DNA from 3 places in the Mechercharimyces sp. CAU 1602 genome. Region 2 is predicted to be linked to each of the others. Evidence: predicted binding sites of a transcription regulator. Region 2 holds the regulator's gene; each other region holds the start of a gene.
The links. The regulator LexA, encoded in region 2, represses DNA repair genes until DNA is damaged. The targets are predictions, from matches to a motif close to CGAACATATGTTCG.
Positions count from the first base shown of each region.

Region 1: the regulator LexA is predicted to act here: its motif matches at 4,470-4,483, upstream of recA (recombinase RecA).
Region 3: the regulator LexA is predicted to act here: its motif matches at 1,819-1,832, upstream of NXZ84_RS04040 (YolD-like family protein).

Region 1 covers NZ_JANTPT010000001.1:1,239,720-1,247,615, reverse strand. The annotation lists gene NXZ84_RS06560 (competence/damage-inducible protein A) at 1-261, shown strand, start outside; gene NXZ84_RS06555 (DEAD/DEAH box helicase) at 248-1,831, shown strand; gene NXZ84_RS06550 (SBBP repeat-containing protein) at 1,977-3,974, shown strand; gene NXZ84_RS06545 (metal-sulfur cluster assembly factor) at 4,067-4,378, opposite strand; gene recA (recombinase RecA) at 4,566-5,636, shown strand; gene NXZ84_RS06535 (regulatory protein RecX) at 5,666-6,313, shown strand; gene NXZ84_RS06530 (SBBP repeat-containing protein) at 6,480-7,896, shown strand, end outside.
Region 2 covers NZ_JANTPT010000001.1:1,056,189-1,064,084, forward strand. The annotation lists gene NXZ84_RS05545 (YiiX/YebB-like N1pC/P60 family cysteine hydrolase) at 136-852, shown strand; gene NXZ84_RS05550 (YncE family protein) at 921-1,910, shown strand; gene NXZ84_RS05555 (hypothetical protein) at 2,032-2,466, shown strand; partial or broken gene NXZ84_RS05560 (Tn3 family transposase) at 2,484-2,783, shown strand; gene lexA (transcriptional repressor LexA) at 2,884-3,516, opposite strand; gene NXZ84_RS05570 (LysM peptidoglycan-binding domain-containing protein) at 3,722-4,009, shown strand; gene NXZ84_RS05575 (DUF962 domain-containing protein) at 4,119-4,421, shown strand; gene NXZ84_RS05580 (DUF4129 domain-containing protein) at 4,458-5,633, opposite strand; gene NXZ84_RS05585 (DUF58 domain-containing protein) at 5,630-6,748, opposite strand; gene NXZ84_RS05590 (AAA family ATPase) at 6,745-7,704, opposite strand; gene NXZ84_RS05595 (MarR family winged helix-turn-helix transcriptional regulator) at 7,875-7,896, shown strand, end outside.
Region 3 covers NZ_JANTPT010000001.1:769,779-777,674, forward strand. The annotation lists gene NXZ84_RS04030 (hypothetical protein) at 1-804, opposite strand, end outside; gene NXZ84_RS04035 (hypothetical protein) at 1,131-1,421, shown strand; gene NXZ84_RS04040 (YolD-like family protein) at 1,859-2,197, shown strand; gene NXZ84_RS04045 (hypothetical protein) at 2,299-3,774, shown strand; gene NXZ84_RS04050 (hypothetical protein) at 3,851-4,276, shown strand; gene NXZ84_RS04055 (hypothetical protein) at 4,685-4,870, shown strand; gene NXZ84_RS04060 (hypothetical protein) at 4,880-5,371, shown strand; gene NXZ84_RS04065 (PrsW family glutamic-type intramembrane protease) at 5,796-6,488, shown strand; gene NXZ84_RS04070 (HNH endonuclease) at 6,509-6,772, shown strand; gene NXZ84_RS04075 (SMI1/KNR4 family protein) at 6,778-7,236, shown strand; gene NXZ84_RS04080 (hypothetical protein) at 7,571-7,792, shown strand; gene NXZ84_RS04085 (hypothetical protein) at 7,845-7,896, opposite strand, start outside.

The DNA of each region.
Region 1 (7,896 bases), 180 kb from region 2:
GATCTTGCCGAAGAAGCATGTGCACGAATTAACGCAGATGTGGCTATTTCGATCACAGGAGTGGCAGGGCCAGATTCTGTTGAAGGAAAAGAAGTGGGGACTGTATATATCGGACTTGCGGAAACAGGAAGGAAGGCAGTGATATATCAGCTCGCACTGCGGGGTACGCGGCGCTCCATACAGCGTCGTGCCGCAAATTATGCTTTATTTATCTTAATGGAACGTATACAGAAAGGTGTAGACATGCATGAAGTCATTTGAGATGTTCGAATTAGATGAGCAGGTATTACAAGGTGTGAAGGAGATGGGCTTTGAGGAGCCGTCTCCCATTCAAGAGCAATGCATTCCGATCGTTCTTCGTGGTGAAGATGTGATTGGGCAGGCACAGACAGGTACAGGTAAGACGGCTGCCTTCGGCATTCCTATCCTCGATCATGTGGATGTAGAGCGGCGGGTGGTACAAAGCCTCATTTTGGCGCCAACGCGGGAATTGGCGATCCAAGTATCAGAGCAGATCCAACGTATTGGTCGTAAAAAAAATGTACGCACGTTGCCCGTATATGGAGGACAATCCATCGGTCATCAGATTAAAGTATTAAAACAAGGTGTTCATATTGTGATCGGAACGCCTGGTCGTGTGCTCGATCATCTGCGGCGGGGGACTTTGAAGCTAGATGATGTGGAGATTATGGTGCTAGATGAAGCCGATGAAATGCTGGATATGGGTTTTGTTGACGATATTGAGGATGTAATGAAATATTTGCCCAATCAACGCCAGCTGCTGCTCTTTTCAGCGACGATGCCACGTGCTATTCGCTCCTTGGCGCAAAAGTATATGCGTAAGCCGCGCTATATCACTGTGAACCGGGGAGAAGTGACGGCACCTGTAATTGAGCAAGTGGTGTATAAAGTGTTAGACAGCGGGAAGCTAGATGGGCTTTGTCGCTTGTTAGATAGTGAGGATGTTGGTTTAGGGATCGTCTTCTGCCGGACGAAAAAAGGTGTAGATGAACTGGCTGATTCTTTGTCGGCACGTGGTTACCTTGCGGGGGGATTGCATGGTGATTTAGCGCAACCTCAACGTGATCGCGTTATGAATGCCTTTCGTCGACGCGAGATTGATTTGTTGATCGCCACCGATGTAGCTGCCCGTGGGATAGATGTCGGTAATGTTTCGCACGTAATTAACTATGATATTCCGCAAGATGCGGAAAGCTATGTGCATCGCATTGGTCGTACAGGGCGCGCTGGCCGAACAGGGAAAGCCCTTACGCTGGTTACTCCACGCGAGACGAAACAGTTACGCAGTATTGAGCAAGAAGTGGGATTCCGTTTGAAGGTGCGCTCGCTACCTACCTTGGAAGAAGTAGCAGAGAAGCAACAAGAGGCATGGGGTGCTCGTTTAGAGGAGACCATGAAGTCAGATCAAGAATATCCGATCTTTGACAGTATGGTAAAAGAGCTATCGACCCGCTATAATCCAGAACAGATTGCGATCGCGGCACTTCATCTCGCGTTTGCTGATCGCTTTACCAGCGAAACTGATGCCAATTATAACTTCGGGGAAACGGGTGCATCTCCGGGGATGGTTCGTTTCTTTATCAATGTGGGTCGCAATGCCGATATTCGTCCAAGGGAATTGGTTCAAGCGATTGCAGATCAGGCGGGTATTGAAGCGAAAGAGGTAGGGCGAATCAACATCTATGATCGCTTCTCTTTTGTAGAAGTTCCAGAAGAGGCTGCTCCGTTTGTCTTTGAAGCTTTACGGCAAACGCGTATCAATGGTGCACGCGTCAATTTAGAACCTGCACGCCCGCGTGAGCGTTCCTAACAAAAAAAACTGCCTTTCCACTCATTAGATAGTGGAAAGGCAGTTTTTTTATTTCTCCAGGTTAGGTAGTTTATATCCTCTGAAAATGAAACACGTAGCTTATGGTCGGCATAAATTACAGTGTAATGGAGAATGGAGGGTAGAGATGAAAGATTTATTTTATGAAGAAGATGTAGCCACTCAACAGATGGGTTTGAAAGCAGTATGTGTACATTTTTATGAAGATAGTGTGGGATATGAAGATCTAGTGACGGGTGCTATGGTTAGAATGCGATTTATTGGAAGCGAAGGTGTAAGTCGAACGAAGAGTAGCAGGGGAGAAGTACTTTATTCTTCACTCTGGCGAGGGGTTGACTTATGGTATTATCGTACGGCAATTGGTTGGAAATCAGATTGGGTCATACAGGCGGACTCAGAGGGATTAGGGGCAATTCAGTTTTCTTTTGAAAGTGAAGAGGCTCCTTACCTCGATGAGGAAGGAAGGCTGTGTATTGCAACCAACACAGGGGTATTCATCGAGGAAATCCCGGTTGCTATGCAGTTTGATCACTCTTTGTCTAAACAGATCGTAGCTGTTCAATATAATGTTCGTTCAGATGGCAGTATTGGGTTTGAACCAAACGGAGAATACGATCAAAAGCGTCCTCTCTTGATTGATCCAGTGGTACGTTATTCTAGCTATTTGGGAGGGACTGAGTTTGATTCGGGGAAAAGCATTGCCGTCGATTTAGAAGGGAACGCGTATGTAACAGGACGCACCTTTTCTAATGATTTTCCAGTTACTTCGGGTTCATTTCAAACTCGTTTGCGTGGAGGTTCAGATGCTTTTATTACAAAAGTGAACCCAGGAGGATCGTCCCTGCTTTACTCTACTTATTTAGGAGGAATAGGAGTAGATTTTGGATGTGGGATTGAAGTGGATGAGGAGCAAAGGGCTTATGTGACAGGGACGACACAATCCCCTAATTTCCCTATTACCTCTGGAGCGTTTCAAAGTAAACTAGCGGGTTCAGATGCGTTTGTGACCAAGCTAAACGCAAGCGGGAGTTCCCTTCTTTATTCTACATTTCTTGGAGGAGCAAATGGGGTGACACAAGGGGCAGACATTAAAGTGGATGCGGAAGGGAACGCTTATGTAGCCGGAGCGAGTAGTTCGAAGGAGTTTCCAGTTACATCAGGCGTGATCCAAACCAGTTTTACTGGCCAGTCCCCTAATTTCGCGGGTACGATTAGTAAATTTAATGCTAGAGGCTCCTCTTTGTTGTACTCCACCTATCTAGGTGGGAGTGATGAGACGCAATTGATAAGTGCGCTTGCTCTTGATGATAGCGGGAATGTTTATGTGACTGGAGGTACACTGGCCAGTAATTTCCCTGTTACAGCCGGTGCGTTTCAAACGCAACTAGGAGGAATTTCTTCTGCTTTCATCTCTAAAATAAATGCAACTGCGACCACCCTTCTCTATTCTACATTTTTAGGTGGGAACAACTTTATCGATATCACAGAGGGGCATGGCATCTCCATCGATTCCGATGGGAATGCCTATGTTACCGGTTGTACATCATCGACTGCTTTTCCCACTGAACGTGCTTTTCAACCCAATTTTGGGGGAAATGTAGATGGGTTCGTCAGTAAGTTCAATCGAACAGGATCAGCGTTGCTCTATTCTTCTTATCTAGGTGGCGGAGGGATTGATGATGGCTTAAGTATTGCGTTAGACTCTTTTCAAAATGCCTGGATTTCGGGTTTGACCCAATCAGAAAATTTCCCTGTTACCCCGGATGCGTTTCAGAGTCGTCGAAGAGGGTCGCAAAATGCTTTTATCGCTCAGGTAAGTTCTATCGGATCAGGCTTAACCTATTCCTCATACTTAGGTGGAATCGCATCTGAGGCGGGTGAAGATATTGTAGTGGATGAGTTTAGAAACGTATATATGACCGGGTTTACTTCGTCAGCAAACTTTCCTGTGTCGCTAGATGCGGTTCAGCAACAGTTTGGTGGGAATGCGGATGCATTTTTGTTTAGTCTGGTCTTTCCTGGGCAGGCTGTGCGCGGGGCGACGGGACCGACGGGGGCTACAGGTGAACGGGGCCCACGTGGGGCGAGGGGGGCAAGAGGGATCTCGGGATCGAATGAACGTTGACTCTTAAAGTGGTGTTACCTGGACATGGGGCGGCAGAAGACGAAAGAGGCCGTCTGCTTGGCACTGTGCCAAGCAGACGGCCTCGCTATTACTTAATGAATGCCTAGCGCCATTTTGGCATAGCGGGACATTCTATCTTTAGACCATGGCGGGTTCCATACAATTTCAACTTCTACTTCTTTTACACCGTCAACTTTGGTAACGGCTTGTGTTACCATCTCTTGGATCATACCGGCTAGTGGGCATCCCATCGCTGTCAGTGTCATCGTAACTTTTGCTTTTCCATCCTCTTCTACATCTACACCGTAGACAAGACCAAGGTTGATAATATCAATATTTAGCTCTGGATCAATAACCTCTTCCAGTGCTTCCATAATCATCTCTTCTTGTTTTTCTTTATCCATTGTGGTCCACCTCATTTTTTGCAAAAGGTTCTTCCTGCTCTTCTTTACTGTACCATATGCGCGAGTGGGTTAAAATAGGTAGAAAAATAATCGAATAAATGTTCGTAAACAACCTTGGCAGGCAGAGAAAAACCATGTATGATGAATATATAGATTGATAGAAGAGATCGAGAGGAAGTGGAATGGGATGTCGGATCGTAAACAAGCATTAGATATGGCGTTACGGCAGATCGAAAAGCAGTTTGGTAAAGGGTCCATTATGAAGATGGGGGAGGATTCTTTCCCTCCAGTAGAGACCATTCCGAGTGGTTCTCTAGCTGTAGATATTGCTCTAGGGATTGGTGGATATCCGCGTGGGCGAATTATTGAAGTATATGGTCCAGAATCATCTGGTAAGACAACCGTCGCTCTTCATGCGATCGCAGAGGTTCAGCGCGCTGGTGGTCAAGCAGCTTTTATTGATGCTGAGCATGCTCTTGATCCTGTATATGCACGTAAATTAGGTGTCAACATAAGCGAATTACTACTTTCTCAACCGGACACTGGGGAGCAAGCATTAGAGATATCAGAAGCATTGGTGCGTAGCGGTGCTGTGGATATTATTGTGGTTGACTCCGTTGCAGCGCTGGTTCCCAAAGCAGAGATCGAGGGTGAGATGGGAGACTCGCACGTGGGGCTGCAAGCGCGCTTGATGTCACAGGCATTGCGTAAACTATCCGGTGCGATTAGCAAGTCGAAAACGATTGCTATTTTTATTAACCAACTACGTGAAAAAGTAGGCGTGATGTTCGGGAACCCGGAAACAACTCCAGGTGGACGAGCACTTAAGTTTTATTCGAGTGTTCGCTTGGACGTACGACGTGCGGAAACCATTAAGCAAGGTCAAGATATGGTAGGGAATCGCACACGCATCAAGGTAGTGAAAAATAAGGTAGCACCACCGTTTAAACAAGCGGAAGTAGATATTATGTACGGTGAAGGAATCTCGAAAGAGGGAAGTATTCTCGATATCGGTAGCGATCTCGATATTGTGGATAAGAGTGGTTCTTGGTACTCCTTTTCAGGTGAGCGCTTGGGACAAGGACGTGAAAATGCGAAACAGTTTTTAAAAGAGCATGTCGAGATCGCAGGGCAGATTGAACGTAAGATTCGTGAGCATCACCAGCTGATTCAACCGGAAACGCAAACGGTGGAAGCTACGAGCGATGAGCAGAAGAAAAAAGGAAAGAAGAAAGAGGCTTCGCTCGATGTGCAATAAGAGTTAGGTGAGCAGGGAGGATGGGGATCATGACGACAGACGGCGTGATTACCCGAATTGAAAAGCAGCGAGGACGTACGCAGCGATATCACTTGTATCGCGATGATGTATACTGGGGCACTATTCATGAGGAAGTGCTAGTCAAAAAAGGTTTGCGTAAAGGCCTATCTCTAGGTGCTGAGGAATGGGGTCAGATTGGAGAAGCAGAAGAGCGTAGTCAAGTGCGACAATCTGCTCTTCGTCATCTCAGCTATAAACCGCGAACAGCACATGAAGTGCGTCGATTTCTTTTGCAGAAGGAGTATGAGGAGCATCATGTGGAGGAGATTATCAGCGAGTGTATCGATCATGGATACATAGATGATGATCGCTTTGCTACCGCCTGGGTTGCGGAGCGGATGCAGAGTAAGGGTTTAGGAAAACGCGTGTTGCGTCAAGAACTGGAGCGTAAAGGGATCTCGATAGAAGTGATCAACCAGGCGGTAGCGCAGATCGAAGAGGAAGACGAATGGGACATGGCACTCATGATGGCTGAAAAACGGTATCCACGGTTGGCACATCTGCCATGGCCAACCGTGGAACGGCGTTTGAGTGGCTATTTGTTACGCCGTGGTTATTCTGCGAGCCATGTATTTCAGATTATGCAACAGTTGCGAGACAATCATCAAGTAAAATAATGATAGTTTAAACAAAGCAAATTCACCCTACCTCAGTAGGGTGAATTTGCTTTGTTTGTGTGAGGTTATTATGCGTCGAGGTAGACTCCAGCGCTATCTTGAACCTATAGGGCAAAATGGCATATAGATGGATTAACTGATGTAAGGCGATGAGGGAGATGAGAAGGTGGATACGCACATAGTACGAAGCAAAAAGTATGCTATCGCTGAGCAGGGAATGAAGTGTACTTTCTACCCAACAGGGGTGCAACTTCGTTTGTGTGAGAAGGCTGCGATTATGCTACGTTTCTTGCAAACACGTCAAGGTATAGTACCGCAGAAGAGTAACGAGCAAGTTAGTGGATTTGAACGTGTTGTCTATGATAACGTGTGGCCAGGGATTGACGTTGTGTTCATGGATAAGAAAAGGCAACTAAAATACGATCTAATCGTGCATCCAGATGCTTGTTTGGGGGATATTCGCTTGCGTTATGAGGGCGGGGACGAAGTAAAGTTGACTGAAGATGGCGATTTGTTGATCTATACTTCGTGTGGCGTTCTGTGTGAAAGGAAACCAGTTAGTTTCCAGTGGATAAACCAAGAAAAGAAAATGATTGAAACCGGATTTGAGCTCTATAATGATGGGACAATTGGTTTTACAATTCACGGTGACCATTATGACCCTAACTGCCTCCTGCTAATTGATCCTATCGTTTTCTACTCCACTTACTTGGGGGGAACGGGTGGAGATGAGGGAAATGGTATTACGGTCGATTCAGCGCGGAGTGCTTATATAACTGGGGACACATGTTCGCTTGACTTTCCCGTCACCTCGGGTGTATTTCAGACGATGAATGCTGGATTGGATGATGTATTTATAAGTAAGTTTAATAAATCAGGAAGTTCTCTTCTCTATTCTACCTACTTGGGAGGTCGTTTAATTGATGGTGGAACCGATATCGCAGTAGATACTCTTGGAAATACTTATGTGACGGGTATTACTCTCTCTACTGATTTTCCTGTAACCTCAGGCGCGTTCCAGACTATGCCGATAGCTGCACCTACGACAAGCGATGCTTTTGTTAGCAAATTAAATGCCACAGGAAGTTCGCTTGTGTATTCCACTTATTTGGGTGGATCAGGAAGAGAGCGTGGACTTGGGATTGTGATTGATGAAACGAATAATGCTTATGTGACAGGGGAAACGCTCTCCACCAACTTCCCAATAACCTCGAATGCTTTTCAAACGATTTTTGGAGGAGCGTCGGATGCTTTTGTCACAAAGCTAAATACCACAGGGACTTCACTTCTCTATTCCACTTATATCGGGGGAAATGGTGGGGATGCGGGTAGAGGAATCGTTCTTGACGAAAATAGTCAGGCTTTTATTACGGGAGTGACTCAATCAACCAATTTTCCGATTACAACAGCCGCATTTCAAACCATTTTTGGAGGAGGGTCAGATGCTTTTGTTACTAAGCTAAACGCGGTGGGTTCATCCCTTCAGTATTCCGCTTATTTAGGTGGTCTTGGTAGCGATGCTGCTTTCGCAATTAATATAGATGGGGGCGGAAATGCATATGTGACAGGACAGACACAGTCAA
Region 2 (7,896 bases):
ATAAAAATCATAAAATAAATAAATATCTTTAATTAATTTTGATTTTACTATTGACTTCCTATTTCTATCAGTCTATTATAAATTTGGATACCCAGTTTGTGGCATCTAAAATACTATTTAGGAGTTGGTTTGTAAATGAAAGCAATCAAGAAAGTTGTTCTGCTTCCTCTCTCCCTTGCATTGACGATGTCTATCGCCTTTGCCCCCGACAGTTTCGCTTCAAGTTCCACTGGTGCGGAAGAACTCTCGATCGAAGACTTGACCCCTGCCGAACTCGCCGATTTAGAAGAAGGAATAAGAGATACGCAGGAAGAATTAAAAAATGGTAAGAAGACAGTAGATCCTCAGGACTTTCAAGAATACGTGAAAGATAAAGGATTGTCTTCAGAAGAGGCTGAAAATCAACTTCATTCAAACAGGGTTGGGACCAAAGGTGATATTGTGGTAACACTAAGCGGAACTAGCGGGGGCTCAGCTTGGGCCGGAGGACATGCAGGCGTTGTACAAAGTAACAATTACTATGTTACAGAATCTTTCGGTATCGGGAGTAAAAAGGGAGTTCAAAGAAGGACTAATAATTGGAAAGCAAGATATTCACACGTAAGAGGATTATGGGTTCGTGGAGCAGACGGCGCTGACTATAGTTACGCAGCCGCCTACTCAAAAGCAAAAATAGGAAAGCCGTACAATTATAACTTTTACAACAAAACGACAACCTCACGCTTCTATTGTTCACAATTAGCATGGAGATCATGGAAAAACAGAGGTTTTGAACTGGATAACGGTGGCGCAGTATGGCCTGTAAATTTGATCAATGATGGGGATACGAAAACATTCTATTCAAAAGGGTAATAAATAAATGATTAAAGACAGAGAGGTTGTTCCTGCCTCTCTGTCTTTACAAATGGAGGAAGAATTTAATGAAAAACCTATGTAAAACGATTGTTCTTGCTACAGTTACCGCTAGTATGTTGACTTCTTGTGCTGATAATGAAATAAGTCTTGATAATGGGGACATCGGAGTCGTATATACAAACTCTTTAGAAGAAGATAGTGAATTTGTTGTTTTTAACCAAGGAGGAGAGGTTACCTCGAGTGCTACAATTGATGCTATTGGGATATTTGAAATTAGGGAAGATCGAGATGGAAACATTTTACTCCCTGCTAGGTTTAACACTGGGTTCACTAAAATTAATCCGTCTGGGAGCATATCCGAGATGGAATCTCTCGACTTCCCATATTACACCAAAATAAAAGGTGACACTCGATTAACCACATTTAATTCTGATTTAGAGTATGGAAAAGTAGAGATCAAAGAGGAAGGAAAGGAAGGTGTGGAAGTAAAATTAGACGGGATATTACCTTCAGCGACTTTTGATGATTCCTATGCATACATAAATGCTGATTTCCCTGACGTGGCAGATAGGCATATGCAATATGTCTTGGACAGGAAAAGTAAAAAAATAATAAAGAAACTAGTGATAGAACACGGAAATGCTTCTGATGTTTCCATGATCAATGGAAAAGTGGTTAGTGTCTCTAATAAAGAAGACCCATACTTAAGTGTATTGGAACCAGGTACATGGAACGTAAGCAATGTAAAACTCCCCCATCCATACTCTGAACGGATTATACCAGACGGAGATCATTTTTATGTTCTCTATAGCATGAGTCCTTACATTACAATGATGGACAGTAATACTTTCAAAGAAATTAAAACGTTCAAAGCAGATGTCCCACTTTTACAAGCGAGAGTAGATGACAAGTATATTTATTGTTTATCTCAAAGAGAAGACCAGTACGCAGGATTGATCCACATATATGATAAGAAAACTGGGGAAAAGAAAAAAGAATTTCTCTTGCCCAGAAAACGTGAGACTCTGGTTCAAGATCTTACACTATTGAAATAGGGGGGATCAATCGCAAAACACAATATGTAGCGTGTCCTTTTATATAACATATTGTGTTGTGTTGCTAAACAAGTATTTCCCATTATGATATATTCAAAATAGCCCCTCTTAATTGAGGGGATTGACTATTATAAAGGGGATGATTTCTATAGGTAAAAATGTGACCCTGGTAAAAGGACCGGGATCACTGTCAAGGAAGAGACTGACTGAAGCGAGCCAGGCAGACACATTTGACGAAGCGCGTGAAGAATGGGTTGCTGATGAACATATAAAAGAAGACGATCCTGGATTTAAGCCAGCGTGTGATTTATGTAACACTCATGTCAAGAGCAACGACGTCATTGCTAACATACACAACAATAATCGCCTTCACCTCGGAAATGAGTGCATTCGGAAATTCGAAATCAAAACTAGGAAGCCGGATGCTAGAGCATTCACTAAGTTCAAGAAAACCCTCATAAATCTATTGGAGATTCGTGGGTGGCTTCACTGCCGGCTGGTATTCAATAGACAAAATCCCTCCGAAAAAGAGGTCACTCGAATGTTCGAGATATAAAACGACATGACAATCCTCAAGTGGATAGAAACTATGTAGACACGCGGTCAGAGCGAAGTTGGCTTTGCTTTTTGTCATCTTCTTGGCTTTAAACTCATGCCTCGATTCAAAAATATTGGCTCACAAAAGCTGTATAAGCCAGCACACGGTATGACAGATTCATACTCCAACCTACAGCCCGTGCTAGCCAAAAATCCGATTAACTGGGACTTGATCTATCAGCATTATGATTAAATAGTGATATACGCCGCAGCATTGAGGTTTACACCGCAGAGACTGAAGCAATTCTTAAGCGATTCAGCCAAAATCGAACCCTGCTTTTAAAAAAAGCCTCAGTGAGATATGCAGCCCGCGTTATAGATAAAACAAAAGAAGAGTAGAAACCCCTCAATGAGAGGTTTCTACTCTTCTTTTGTTTTACATCGTTGTCCGCAATAATCCAATTACTTTCCCAAGGATAGTAACGTCAGACAATAATAACGCATGCATCTGATCATTTTCTGGCTGTAAGCGAACATGATCTTGCTCTTTGTAGAAGCGCTTTACTGTCGCTTCTCCCTCTTCAGTCATGGCGACAATAATATCTCCGTTATTAGCCGCTTGTTGCTGATGGACAATCAGCTTGTCCCCATCTAAAATGCCAGCATTGATCATACTTTCACCCTGAACGGTAAGTAAAAATACAGAGTCTTTATTGCCTACTAATTGTAGTGGTAGAGGTAAGTATTCATCCACATTTTCTACTGCTGTAATCGGTTCGCCTGCCGTAACTTTCCCAACCAATGGTATAAGCACCGACGAATCCTGCTCCACCATGGATTCATCTGCAGAACGATAAGGGTCTAAAACTTCGATGGCTCTAGGCTTCGTGGGATCGCGGCGTATATACCCCTTCTCTTCTAACCGTGCGAGATGTCCATGAACAGTTGAGCTGGAAGCAAGCCCCACAGCTTCACCGATTTCACGAACAGAAGGTGGATACCCTTTCTCTCGAACTTCGCTCTTAATAAAGTCAAGAATAGCCTGTTGACGAGTGGAGAGTTTTGACAAAGCACTCATCTCCCTTCAGTACGAATAGTGACCTCGCAATATAAGGACATTTTCTCTTTTACCAAAGTATACATGAATGTGAAGAAAAGCGCAAACATAAGTTCGAAATTCCTCTTGACGGAACGTTAGTTCTGGTATAACGTATAGGTATTCAAGCATATACTTGTACAAAGATGATCGGAAATAGAGTAAAGGAGTGTCGTTAATGTCGATCCCCCGTTGGGCAAACGTTACTGCTGTCCTAATTGTTGGATGTTTCCTCCTTTTCTTCATCGTTCGAACTGATGTGACTGCTGCAGACCCATACACCCATACAGTGGAGTGGCAAGTAGAAACAGGTGATACCCTCTGGAAAATCGCACGAGCGCATACGGGTAATCGTGAAGATGTTAGGCGTACTATCGCTACCATCATAGATATAAATCAGTTGGATAATAACGTTATTCATCCAGGACAGACACTAAAAGTTCCTGTTATAGAAGATACGGACTAGCGATTCTTTTATTCTTATAAATAAGAATATTATGTTTAATTATTTGTTGATTCTAGAAGGATGTTGATTCGTCATGAGGAATAGTATGAAAAGAAGGAGGGATGTCGTGATGGATTTATCATCTTTATTAGAGAAGTATCGTGAAGATCATCAACATCCGATCAATAAATTAACTCATGCGATTGGAATTCCGATGATTGTCATTTCGTTGCCATGGTTTTTCTTTCAATGGAAAGTAGCTCTAATCTTATTTGTGCTAGGATGGGTATTGCAATTTATCGGCCATGCCTTTGAAGGAAAAAAGCCATCTTTTTTCTCCAACCCACTATTTTTATTTGCGGGTGTGCTGTGGTGGATAAAAAAATGGAAGCGAGAGGAACAAACCCCCACTCACAAATCCAAGTCACAATAAGTAAAGACCCAAGGATACCCTTGGGTCTTTACTAGATTACTCATCGTCTCGATAACGAGCGACAAGATATGATTGTGTGATCTTATCTATCTGATCATTTTGCGTTGGCGCTTCTTGTTGCACTCTCTTCATATATTCAAGCGGAGTTTCTGTAGATTTTCGTGGAATCCCTTTATCTCTCATCTGTTTAAGGTAGGCTGAGTATTGCTTACGGATTCCCCCAATAGTTTTACTGTAGGGATACCGATCACCTTCTTTTTTCTCTTTACGATAAGAACGGGTTAAAAAAGAGCGCTCTTCTTCTATGTCCTTCATTTGAAAGGATCGGAACCGAATCCACTGCACCCTCTTATAAAGAAAGTACCCAACCAAAAGGGTGAGTATCACCATTATAGAGTAATACCAGATGGGGTTATAGTCTGCTGTCGCAACAGGAGAGAGGGGAGTCTCTTCATTTTCCGAAGGAGGTTGTTGATTATAATTCCCCCAATCGGCTCCCACAGAAATTACGTTAATCACCCACTCTGAGAATTTGCCCACAATAAATAACAAGGGTGAGAGAGCATAGATTACACCGCTTCCCAGCAGCGAGAGCACTGTACTACCGGTTGCATCTAACAGTAGTAAGAATAGAATCACAAACACCAGCAAGATTATAAGGAGGAGGGCCCCCCGTTTGCTCGTAGAAGTGGTTTGTTCTGTTAGACGGACCGCATACATCATTGTAACGATACGTACAAGAAAAAATGCGAAGATAAGTGGAACGACTACTGTTGGTAATTGTGGATCTTGCATGTATAACGTTGCAGTCAAGCTTAATAACAACAATAGAATAACGTCTTGAGTCAACTTTGATATTAAATATTGTCGAAGATAGCGTCGATCTGAATGCGTTTCCCATACTCTCCTCCAGAACAGTGCTGCAATTACGGTTAATAAAAGTGTTTGAAAAGGGGAGATCCAGTTGACAACTACGCCCCATCCTACCCAGGCGAGCAAAATACTTATCCAGTACAAAAGGAGGATAGTCCGAAAAGATATTTTTCGCTCAATGCTTACGTAAATAATCCAAGTAAGAACAAGCATAAAAAGAGTTATCCAAGGAACTACTCTTGTTCCGTCTGACGATCCAGACATAATAAAAGTAAAAGCAATCACACTGATGAGCGCATGGCTACAGAGAGAAAGGAAAAATACTGTTGAGCTTTTCATGATGTTTTTCTCCCTTCACTTTCAACTGGATAAAAATGAAGAGGTCCATCCCAATGAGGTAGTCTACTTGGTTTATTCTCTTGATAAAGATAAAGTACGTAGACAACATGACCCTGTTCGCGCAGGAAATGCAAATGAGAAGCGATTTCTTCCTCCCAATACGATGTGACAAAGAAAATCGTCTGTGCGACATTATTCTCACTGACCAACTTGTATAACAACTCAGATCCTTTTGTAAGCGGCAAGGGTAGCACTCCCCCTAGGAGATGGTGAATCTGAGAGTAATGCTGCTCACCACTGCCAATCGGTGTGTGGAGCACCGACCTTCCTTGCCACATTAAATTGGTGAGGATGCCGTAACGAAGACCTTTATGTTGCGCCTGTTGACACAGAGTAGCGACAAGCCGACATGCCTCATCCACTATTTCGAGGCGAACTCCTGCTATACTCTTGGTTTGTGTTTGACCGTTTATAACGAAAGTAATAGAAGCATCACTGGTTGTTTCCCATTGTTTTACCATCCATTCCCCGGTACGAGCCGATGCTGCCCAATGGATGGAGGTATAGGCATCGCTCTGTTGATAGGGACGGATCCCATATAAGCGAGCTGGATCCTCATTGTACCAGCGCTTCACACTTACTTCTCCCATCCAATCAGAGAGGGGTAAGGGGATGTGTGTGTGAAGTAATCTAGGTTTAACTGTGATCTTAGGGATTGTATCAATGTGTAACCGTTCACTTTTCCAACCTAACCCATCACTTAAATCAACAGTTAGAGAGGTTAAGCGATGTACTCCGCGCTGATAACAAGTAAAAGCAATCTTGCGCCTCACCTTTTGGCGAGGCAGTAGGTGGGTAGAAAAGAACACCGTTCTCTCTTTTTTATCTTCCGACATGCCACGAGGAAGCACGAGACTTACATTTATCCATGGAATTGGTAATATAGAATGATTTTCTACTACTACCCATACAACAGTAGATTCTCCTTCTATCTTTTCTGCCTCCTCTACTTCTACCCAACTGTTCACTTTCATAGGTACCCACTTGAGCCAAGCAGTGGAGTAGAGAGCTGCACCGCCAAATAAAAGAAGGATTGAAAGGATGACTGCGATCATGAAGCAGGTGCACCTTGTTCATTTTCAACTGGTGCAGTTACCTCATTGATCACACGTTCGATGATCTCTTGAGGGGTAACTTTTTGCATACGCACAGCAGGGTCAAGTACCAGACGATGGGCTAAGACGGGTTTAGCTACCTCCTTTAAATCGTCGGGGAGAACGTAGTTACGCCCACGAATAGCGGCTTGAGCTTGGGCTGCACGTCCTAATGCAATTAACCCACGCGGTGAAACCCCTAGGGAAACACCTTCCATCTTCCGTGTATGTCGCACAAGATGGAGCATATACAATTCAACATCACTACTAAAGGTTACCTCTTTAATAGCAGCTTGGACTTGTAAAATTTCTTCTGACGTCACGACAGGTGCTGTCTTTAATTTTTCTCGCTCATGAGATAAATGGAAAATTGAACGTTCTTCCTCTAAGGAAGGATATCCTAGAGAAAATTTCATAAAAAAGCGATCCAATTGCGCTTCCGGTAAAGGAAACGTCCCCTGAGACTCGATCGGATTTTGAGTCGCAATCACAAAAAATGGGGGACGGAGGGGATATGTATGTCCATCTACAGTAATCTGGCCTTCGGCCATCGCTTCTAATAAAGCTGACTGCGAACGCGGAATCGCACGATTGATCTCATCGACTAAGATCACCTGATGAAAGAGGGGCCCTTTTTGAAATTGAAATTGTTGCTTATGCTGATTATAAATGGTGCTTCCTGTTATGTCCGATGGGAGTAAATCAGGAGTACATTGAATACGGGCAAAAGTGGAGCCAATACTAACGGCTAAACTTTTCGCCAGTTCGGTTTTTCCGGTTCCCGGCATATCTTCTAACAGGACATGTCCACCTGCATATAGAGCTACCAGTAATCGCTCCACCGACTTTTCTTGCCCTACAATCGTACGAGATACTGATGTTCGCAGCTTTTCAGTTACATGAGAAATAATACTCACTAGAAAACCTCCTATGATCATGTAATAATAATGATGCATGATTTCCATTATAACGAAAAGTAGATAAATAGTATAGTGAGGCTGTTAAAAATGGATAAATGGGGGAATATAGTATAGTGTCACTTGCAAAACAACCATATTATGATACAATTAAATTGTGCACAATTTAATTGAGAGGAGGGGGAGTTCGAG
Region 3 (7,896 bases), 290 kb from region 2:
GGTGGTATCTATTTTCACATACGGCTTCCATTTCCAAGGATAAGGATTCACACCGAGATTAAGTAATTTTACTTCACCAGTATAAGGAATACACCAGCCTACTTTATCAATAGTTATGGGATGTAATGGGAATAAAAACTGTATATTTCGGACTCTTTTATTCATAGGGATGAGATGATGTGGGAAATAATTCATCTTTCCTAGGGATCTCTTGTAGTTATCGAAATTTAGTGTAGGAATCTCTATGCTAAATTTATCTATTTTTTCTTGTACGCATTCAGCGAAAGGTTTTGAAGGATATGAAGATCTAATTTCTTCCTTGGCAGAGCTTTTTCTTCTATAGGCTTCCTCTGAGAAATCCTTATGAAAAAGCTGAAGTATGTTATCTGTGTCACCGAATAGACTAATTATTTTTCTGGAATTTGCTTGATCGAAGTTTAATTGACCTATATGGTAAAAATATTGTTTAGGGTGTTTAAAAACAACACTCAAAATAATGGAAAATATTTTATACCCAACTATTTCGTCTAGTGGTTGTTGGTAATTCCATGGTACTATTTTTTTTGTGAAATAGTAGCTGCTTAAAAACGGGGAAAGACAAATTAACAAGCCGGCATGATGAAAAACCACATTAAGCCATTTGAATGATGTATCATAGCTTATTAACCGTATCCCTGAATACCATATAAATATACAAATCACAATAAAAAGTATTTTAGACAAGAAAACAGTTGTAGGAGGAGGCTCAGTTGGATTACGATTACCATTTATATAGCTTCGGATTATTTTTTCGAGATCTCCCATGAATATCATCTACCTTTTAAATAATGGAAATTTATATTCTAATCATATATTAAACATGGAATGTGTGTCAAATAATAGGTTTACAGCTATTTTTATTAGTAGCATCCCCATCGCAATCAATCACTATTTTACGCTTCACCTACGAGCCTTGCGTTTCCACAAGAAAAACCGAATCCTATAATCGCCAATCCCATAACAATCGCAATCCCACCCGTAAAGCAGCATTAGTGCTTGGTCTATTGCGGTTTTTGGGGCACAACATCCCCTCAAGTAATTCATATTCATGGTATTATAACGGGTAGCTGATACCAGAAGGGGATTTAATATTGGAGAAGCCCATAACGAAGAAAAAAAAGAGAGTAGACGTATTTTTCAAGATCACGAATCCTATCGTAATTATTACCTCTTTTATTATGGTGCTAAAGACAGATAATGATATTTGGATGAATGTTATGCTTGCGTATGTTACTGGGATGATAGCGATATTGAACGTCATGGAGTTCATTGAGAAGAGAAAGGAGATCGGAAAGCTCAAGAAAACGATACATTTATTTGCGATCGCTTTCGTCACAAGTGCTTTTGTTTATTGCATTGTGAATATGTTTAGTCGTTCGTGAATCAGGCGGCATCCCAAAGCGGATGCTTATTCTTTTGTCGTTCAAAACGAAAGGAGGCGTAGGAAACCGAAATGGTGTTTCATTTTGTTGCGATAATGAGTTATTTAGACGGGCGTCAGCGAGTTGGCTGGCATTACGCGTCTGAAGAAAAGAATGAACAACACAACAGAACTAACGGCTCCGCATCTCTCCGAAATCGAAACGAAACGCCTGCATTTGATAGGCGCTATGAGTAGGGAGTAGCGGAATCTATACCGTAAGGCAATCGAGAAGGTTAACAAAGAGACTTCGCTTAGGAATTTTAAGCGGATGGAGAAGGCGAAGAAGCAGTATGGGTGCCACATCACACAGAATGTAAGAAATTGATATTCATAAATATGGGATCATCCGTTCTATGAGAACTAATGTTTGGGTATAATAGAGACGAGGTGATTCGAATGGACCGAATACTTGACCGTGGCAATAAGATGTGGGAAGGGCACCGTATGGTGTTGCCGGAGCACATCGCCAGCTTTCACGAACAGAATCGAAAAGCGAAAGAATGCGTTAAGCCAGAGCTGTCGGAGGACGCCATAACCGAAATCGGATACATTATTGAAAAGTCGATGATCAATCGTTGCCCAGTGGTGATCTCTTGCGCAGATAGATACGGAATAGAGCAAGATCGAGGTGTCATTACGAAGATTAACGCGAATGAGCGATGGATCAAGCTCCAGAGCGAAGAGGATTACGAGTTGATTTCATTTCAACGAATTGTAAGCGTAGTGGAAGTGTGATTGAGTGAATTATTACGTCCTAGACGAAATCTACACCGTTTCTGACGAGCGAAAATTGCGAATAGGTGTAATCATATTAACCGAATTTTAACCGCCTTCAAGTGGGTGCCACTGTACTGTTAGCAACGATTCTTTCTACTACGTTAAATAGTGAACTATTGAAAGAAAAAGTTGAACAGAAAATTGATTGTCAAATAGAAGCAATTGGGAATGTTTCCGTAAATCCTGAATGTAAAGGGGGGAAGATAGAAACAGCTACAGCTACCTCAGAAAAAAGTAGTTCTGCTGATGATAAAGGATTATGGGATTCCATCTGGGGAAAAGCAAAGGATGTTAAAAATAAGATTACAGATAAGGCGAAAGAAGTTTGGAGTAGTACAAAGGAGAAAGCGAAAGAGTCTTGGAAAGGTACAAAGGCCGGAGCCAAAATAGTTTGGGAATGGACGAAAGAAAACGTACCAAAAGCCGCGTCAGCCGTATGGGAATGGGCAAAAGAGAATAAGGAGTATATTGCTGCAGGTGTTACGGTTGGCGTTGGGGTCGGACTATTATTTATTCCAGGGGGACAAGGGTTTGGAGCGGCTATTCTTTTTGGAGCAGCATTCGGAGGTGGAGTGACTTACTTTACTGATGGAGATGCCAAAACCATTGCTCGAGACATGTCTATTGGAGGAATAGCAGGATTAATTGGTGGTGGGATTGGAGCCGTGGTTGGACGCGGAGCGATGGCACTTCTTCCCCGAGCAAGTCCAATCGTGAGAAAAATATTACCGGGATTTGTTGGAGGATTTGCCGGTGGAGGGTCAGAAAGTCTCACAGACGATGCATTGCGTGGCAAAGACTTTGATTTGAAAAAAGCAATCATTAACGGGGCCATGGCAGGCGGAATTTTATTTGGCTCAATTTTTGGGGGAGACGTACTTAATAAAATTGGACCAATAGGACCCATGGCAGGTCAGAAAGCTGCAACGAAAGCGGATGAAGCTGCAGCTACACCTAAGTCCAAGCAAGCAGAGGAAGCGAAGGATGTCATTGCGAAAGCGGACGATGAAGATCAACTGGTCAATGAGTTGATTGAAAAAGAAATCGATGAGTCCAGTCTTTATCAATCCTTACGAGAAAAGTATCCCGAAGAGAAAGCGCGTGCGATTGCACGTAATATTGAACAAGGCAATGCGTTTAATCGAAAGATGTCCACTGAATACCCTAATAATGAGGTGTACATTGAAAACAGTAAAGCTCCGAGTGGCTACGTACGGCTAGGTTCGTATAATCCTACCACAGGAGAAATCGTATCAAGGAAGTATACGCAGTTGGCGGATATTCAGCCACAAACAGCGAAGAATTATATCAATGAGTTGAAGAACAAGTATCCACCGGGTGCGAAAATCGCGGATGTGAAAACGCAGAAGAAAGGGGCAGATCATCAGAATGATGGGTTAGCGGGTGATACGTTAAAGGGCGAAATGATCTTGGAAGTACCTGTTCAAAAGAAAGAAGTACCGCAGGAAATCTTGGATTATGCGTCTGATAGAGACATCATCATCAGAGACGAGAAAGGAAACATACTTAACTAGTAGGGGATGAATGTCGATGAAATTGGAATACTACGAGAGTTGGCGAAGTATCCGGAAAAATGCAAGAGGATATCTCATGCCAAAGGAAGCTGAGATTTTCCATGAAAAAGAGAAGCCGTATGTAGGGATTATTTCAGAAGGTGATAAGCCAAAGTATATTGTACAGATGAATTTTAACTATGAAGGGTACTTTTGCGATGTAGCACATTTGAATGAAAACTTGGACACTAAGTTATTGGATGCCTATGTGTGGATTGATCGAAACTTATTCTTAAAAAATGTGCATAAGAGGTATTTTGATGGACCAGAAATCAGCATGGATTCTTACCTATACGAAACAGACGGACGCTATAGAAAAAGTAGCTCCAACAAAGCGGGAGTGATGGAAGTAGCGGAAACCGGTCAATGTGATGTATCGAGTCATTTCCGCGATATGATTCAATTCGGAAACTACGATTCGATCCTACCCGAAGAAGCAAAGAGAGGCTTACAAGAGGGATGAGTTTTAACAAACCAATAGGGTAAATCATGCGCGACTCCACTCTCGGAGTCGCTTTTTCTACGCAAAAAGAAAAACGCCGTCTATAACTCGATTCCGGCGTAAATTTCGTCCATATCGCTTTGTTCAATACCGATATATCGCATTGTCTCGCGCTGACTCGAATGGTTCAGTACTTTTGTGATATACGTTAGCGTTAGTTCCACGCCGGATTTGAATCAGTGGTAAGCGAAAGTCTTTCGAGAGCAGTAAATCCCCGAGTGGGTACGTACGACTGGTTTCATATAATCCTGATACAGGAGAAATCGTATCAAGGAAGTATACGCAGTTGGCGGATATTCAGCCACAAACAGCGAAGAACTATATCAATGAGTTGAAGAACAAGTATCCACCGGGTTGGAAATTGCAGATGTGAAGACGCAAAGAAAAGGATCGGGTCATCAGAGCGATGGGTTAGCCGGCGATAGATTAGATGAAAACGGACAAATGATCTTGGAGATACCTGTTCAGCAGAAAGAAGTACCGCAGGAAATATTGGATTATGCGGCTGATAGAGATATCACCATCCGAGATGAGAAAGGAAACATACTTAACTAGTAGAGGTGAATGCAGGTGAAGTTGGAATACTACGAGAGTTGGCGAGGTATCTGGAAGAATGCGAGAGGGTATCTCACTCTAGAACAAGCGAAAGCCTTTCATGAAAAAGAAAAGCCGTATGTAGGAATTATTTCAGATGGAGAAACTCCTCGATTCATCATTAAAGTGAACTTTAACTACGAAGGATATTTTTGTGGAGTGCTACATTTGAATGAAAACCTAGATGCACCGCTTTCCGAATCATATAAGTGGCGGAATAAACAACTGTTCTTGAGAAGTGTAAGTGAGAGGTATTTTGATGGGCGAGAAATCAGCTTAGTTACTTACCTCTATGAAACAGATGGAAGCTATCGAAAAAATTTTTTCATCAATGGAAAGGGGACTAACACCTCAGAGTATGGGGAATGCGATGTATCGAGTCACTCCCGCGAGATGATTCAATTCGGAAACTACGATTCGATTTTGCCTGAAGAAGCAAAGAAAGGCATGCGAGAAGGATAAGATTGACGAATTAAAGATTAACACCGTTTGCGACTCCACTCGAGGAGTCGCTTTTTTTACGCAAAAGAAATCGACGATTACAATTCGATTCCGACGGATTTCGTCCATATCGCTTTATTCAATCCCGTTAACCGCTTTCAAAAATAATTTAATTATCCGTTTTCTGAAAGGTATAAAGTGAATCGAACAGACTCAGTTTCTACCTTGAAACTCTCTTTTCTGTCTTACCAACAAACACTATAATACTAGTGTTTGAGGATAGAAAAGGAAAGGAGGGGGATGTGCTTGCTCGAACTACTACGGTCATGGGGAATGATCGTTCCAAATTATAGTAAACTACGTCGTGAGAGATGGGCAGAGAATCATCCAACATTGTGTAGAGGTATGAAAAAGGGATATATCGGTTTCAGCTGTCTTAGCATGGATGTTTATCCCTGCGGCTCGGGAAGCGCTCATCCAGTTTTTGTGGAGTTATTATCTCCTATGGCAGTTTTGGTTCTTGGCTCGAGGTAAGACTCTCACTTGGACAGGTACCGCTCGCTTTTTTGCGATGGGAGCCTGGGTGATTGCCCCGCTTTCAACGATTGCGGTTTATTTGTTTCATGGAGTATTTGCAGAGGGTTCAGTCTCCGTCGGTGCGAGATGGAGTGTCGAAATCGTTGGTCCGATAATGGAAGAATCTTTTAAGCTAATACCTTTTCTATTACTATTTCTGTTTACGAACAGAACGAAGAGCTTTAGCCTTACCGATTATATGTTGGGGGGTGCTTCAGTAGGGGTTGGATTTGATTTTTCGGAAGAAGTATTACGCCGTTGGGTAACAGCAGATCAAGAGGGAAGCTTATGGGGTCTTTTTGCAAGTTTATTCTCTGATAATGTACAAAATCGGGAGGTTTTTACTCTTATCCCTGGTTATTTTTCAGATGGAATAGCGATGTCCCCTGGTCATGGGGTATGGACTGGGTTTATCACATTAGGAATAGGAATGGCTCTACATGTTCGTAACCGATGGGGGAAAAAAGCGTATCTGATCCCACTCTTCTTTTTTGTGTGGGCGACTTTCGATCATGGGGCATGGAATGCTCATAGTTTTGGAATGCCCGCTATGGCTTCTTAAAAATTGATGAGTCACTTTATTTGAAAAAGGATAGAGTTCAATTTAAAGAAGCTACGAAGCAACTAAAGCAGCAAATAATAGATAATCCTGAACTAGAGAAAAGGTTTACAACAAAAGACCAGCTTGTGGCAATTGATAAAGAAAGGAAAAAGATACCTGGATTTACTTGGCACCATCATCAAGAGAAAGGTATACTACAGTTGGTCCCGACAGAAGTTCACTCGGAAACAGGCATACTGGAGGACGTGATATCTGGGGCGGGGGAAAAGAATATAGGTAGGTGAGATAAGTGAACTGGTTATTCGTAAAACCGATTGACGATGAAAAGATAAAAGAAGTTGAAAGAGAACTAGAGGTGGTATTTCCTCGATCTTTTGTAAATTGTGTCCGAGTTAACAATGGAGGGAGTCCGGAATCTCACACGACGTATGATCTTGATAATCGTAAGGAGCAGGAATTCGGAGAGTTGTTTGATTTCAATGCAAGTGGAGAAGGTCTTTCTATAACTGATGCACATAAAATATTGATGAATGAACACGGTCTACCGAAAGAAATGATTCCTTTTGCTGACGATCCATCAGGGAATTTCCTCTGCTTTGATTATAGAAACGTAAAAAACGGTGAACCAATAATAGTTCTGTACGACCATGAGTACGAGTATAATCCAGGAGACGAACAAGTTAGTTTGGATAAGGTAGCAGATTCGTTTTCCGACTTTCTTTCAATGCTCTATGAATTAGAAGATTAACCCTTAGGGTGACTCCACTTTGGAGTCGCTCTTTCTATGCAAAAGAAACACGCCTCTATAACTCGATTCCAGCGTAAATTTCATCCATATCGCTTTGTTCGATACCGATATACCGCATCGTCTCGCGCTGACTTGAATGGTTCAGCGCTTTTGTTATGCAAATTAAATCAACTCCGGATTTAAATCTGATAGGCGAATGTCTTACGAAACTTGTGTGTTCAAACACTCTCTTTAACTCCCATGTGTTCAGCGGCCTGCTTCAAAATGCGAAGCGCTCACGTCTGATTGCGCAGCATGGTGTTTTAGTGATGGAATGGTGAATACCAAATAACTTATGAAATCCTCGACTCTCCTGTTTTCGACGGGCAATCGTATAATTAAGAATGATGACTTTTCCATCGGAAAAAAGGAACGAGAGGAGCTTTATCAATCAGGAGTGGAGGCAGCAGAGGCATTTTTTGCAGAATTTTCTTTTTCTAGCTATTTGGCAGTACGAGGGAAGAAGTCTCGTCTTTCTTATCGTCTGCAAGCTGGAAAGCGTGATTTTGATGAATGATAGTAAAGAAGCTAGCAAAACAATTGTTTTGCTAGCTTCTTATGGGCAACTCTTACTGAAACTTGCGGAAAGGATCTTTTTTATTTCCATCGATGACGCGGAAA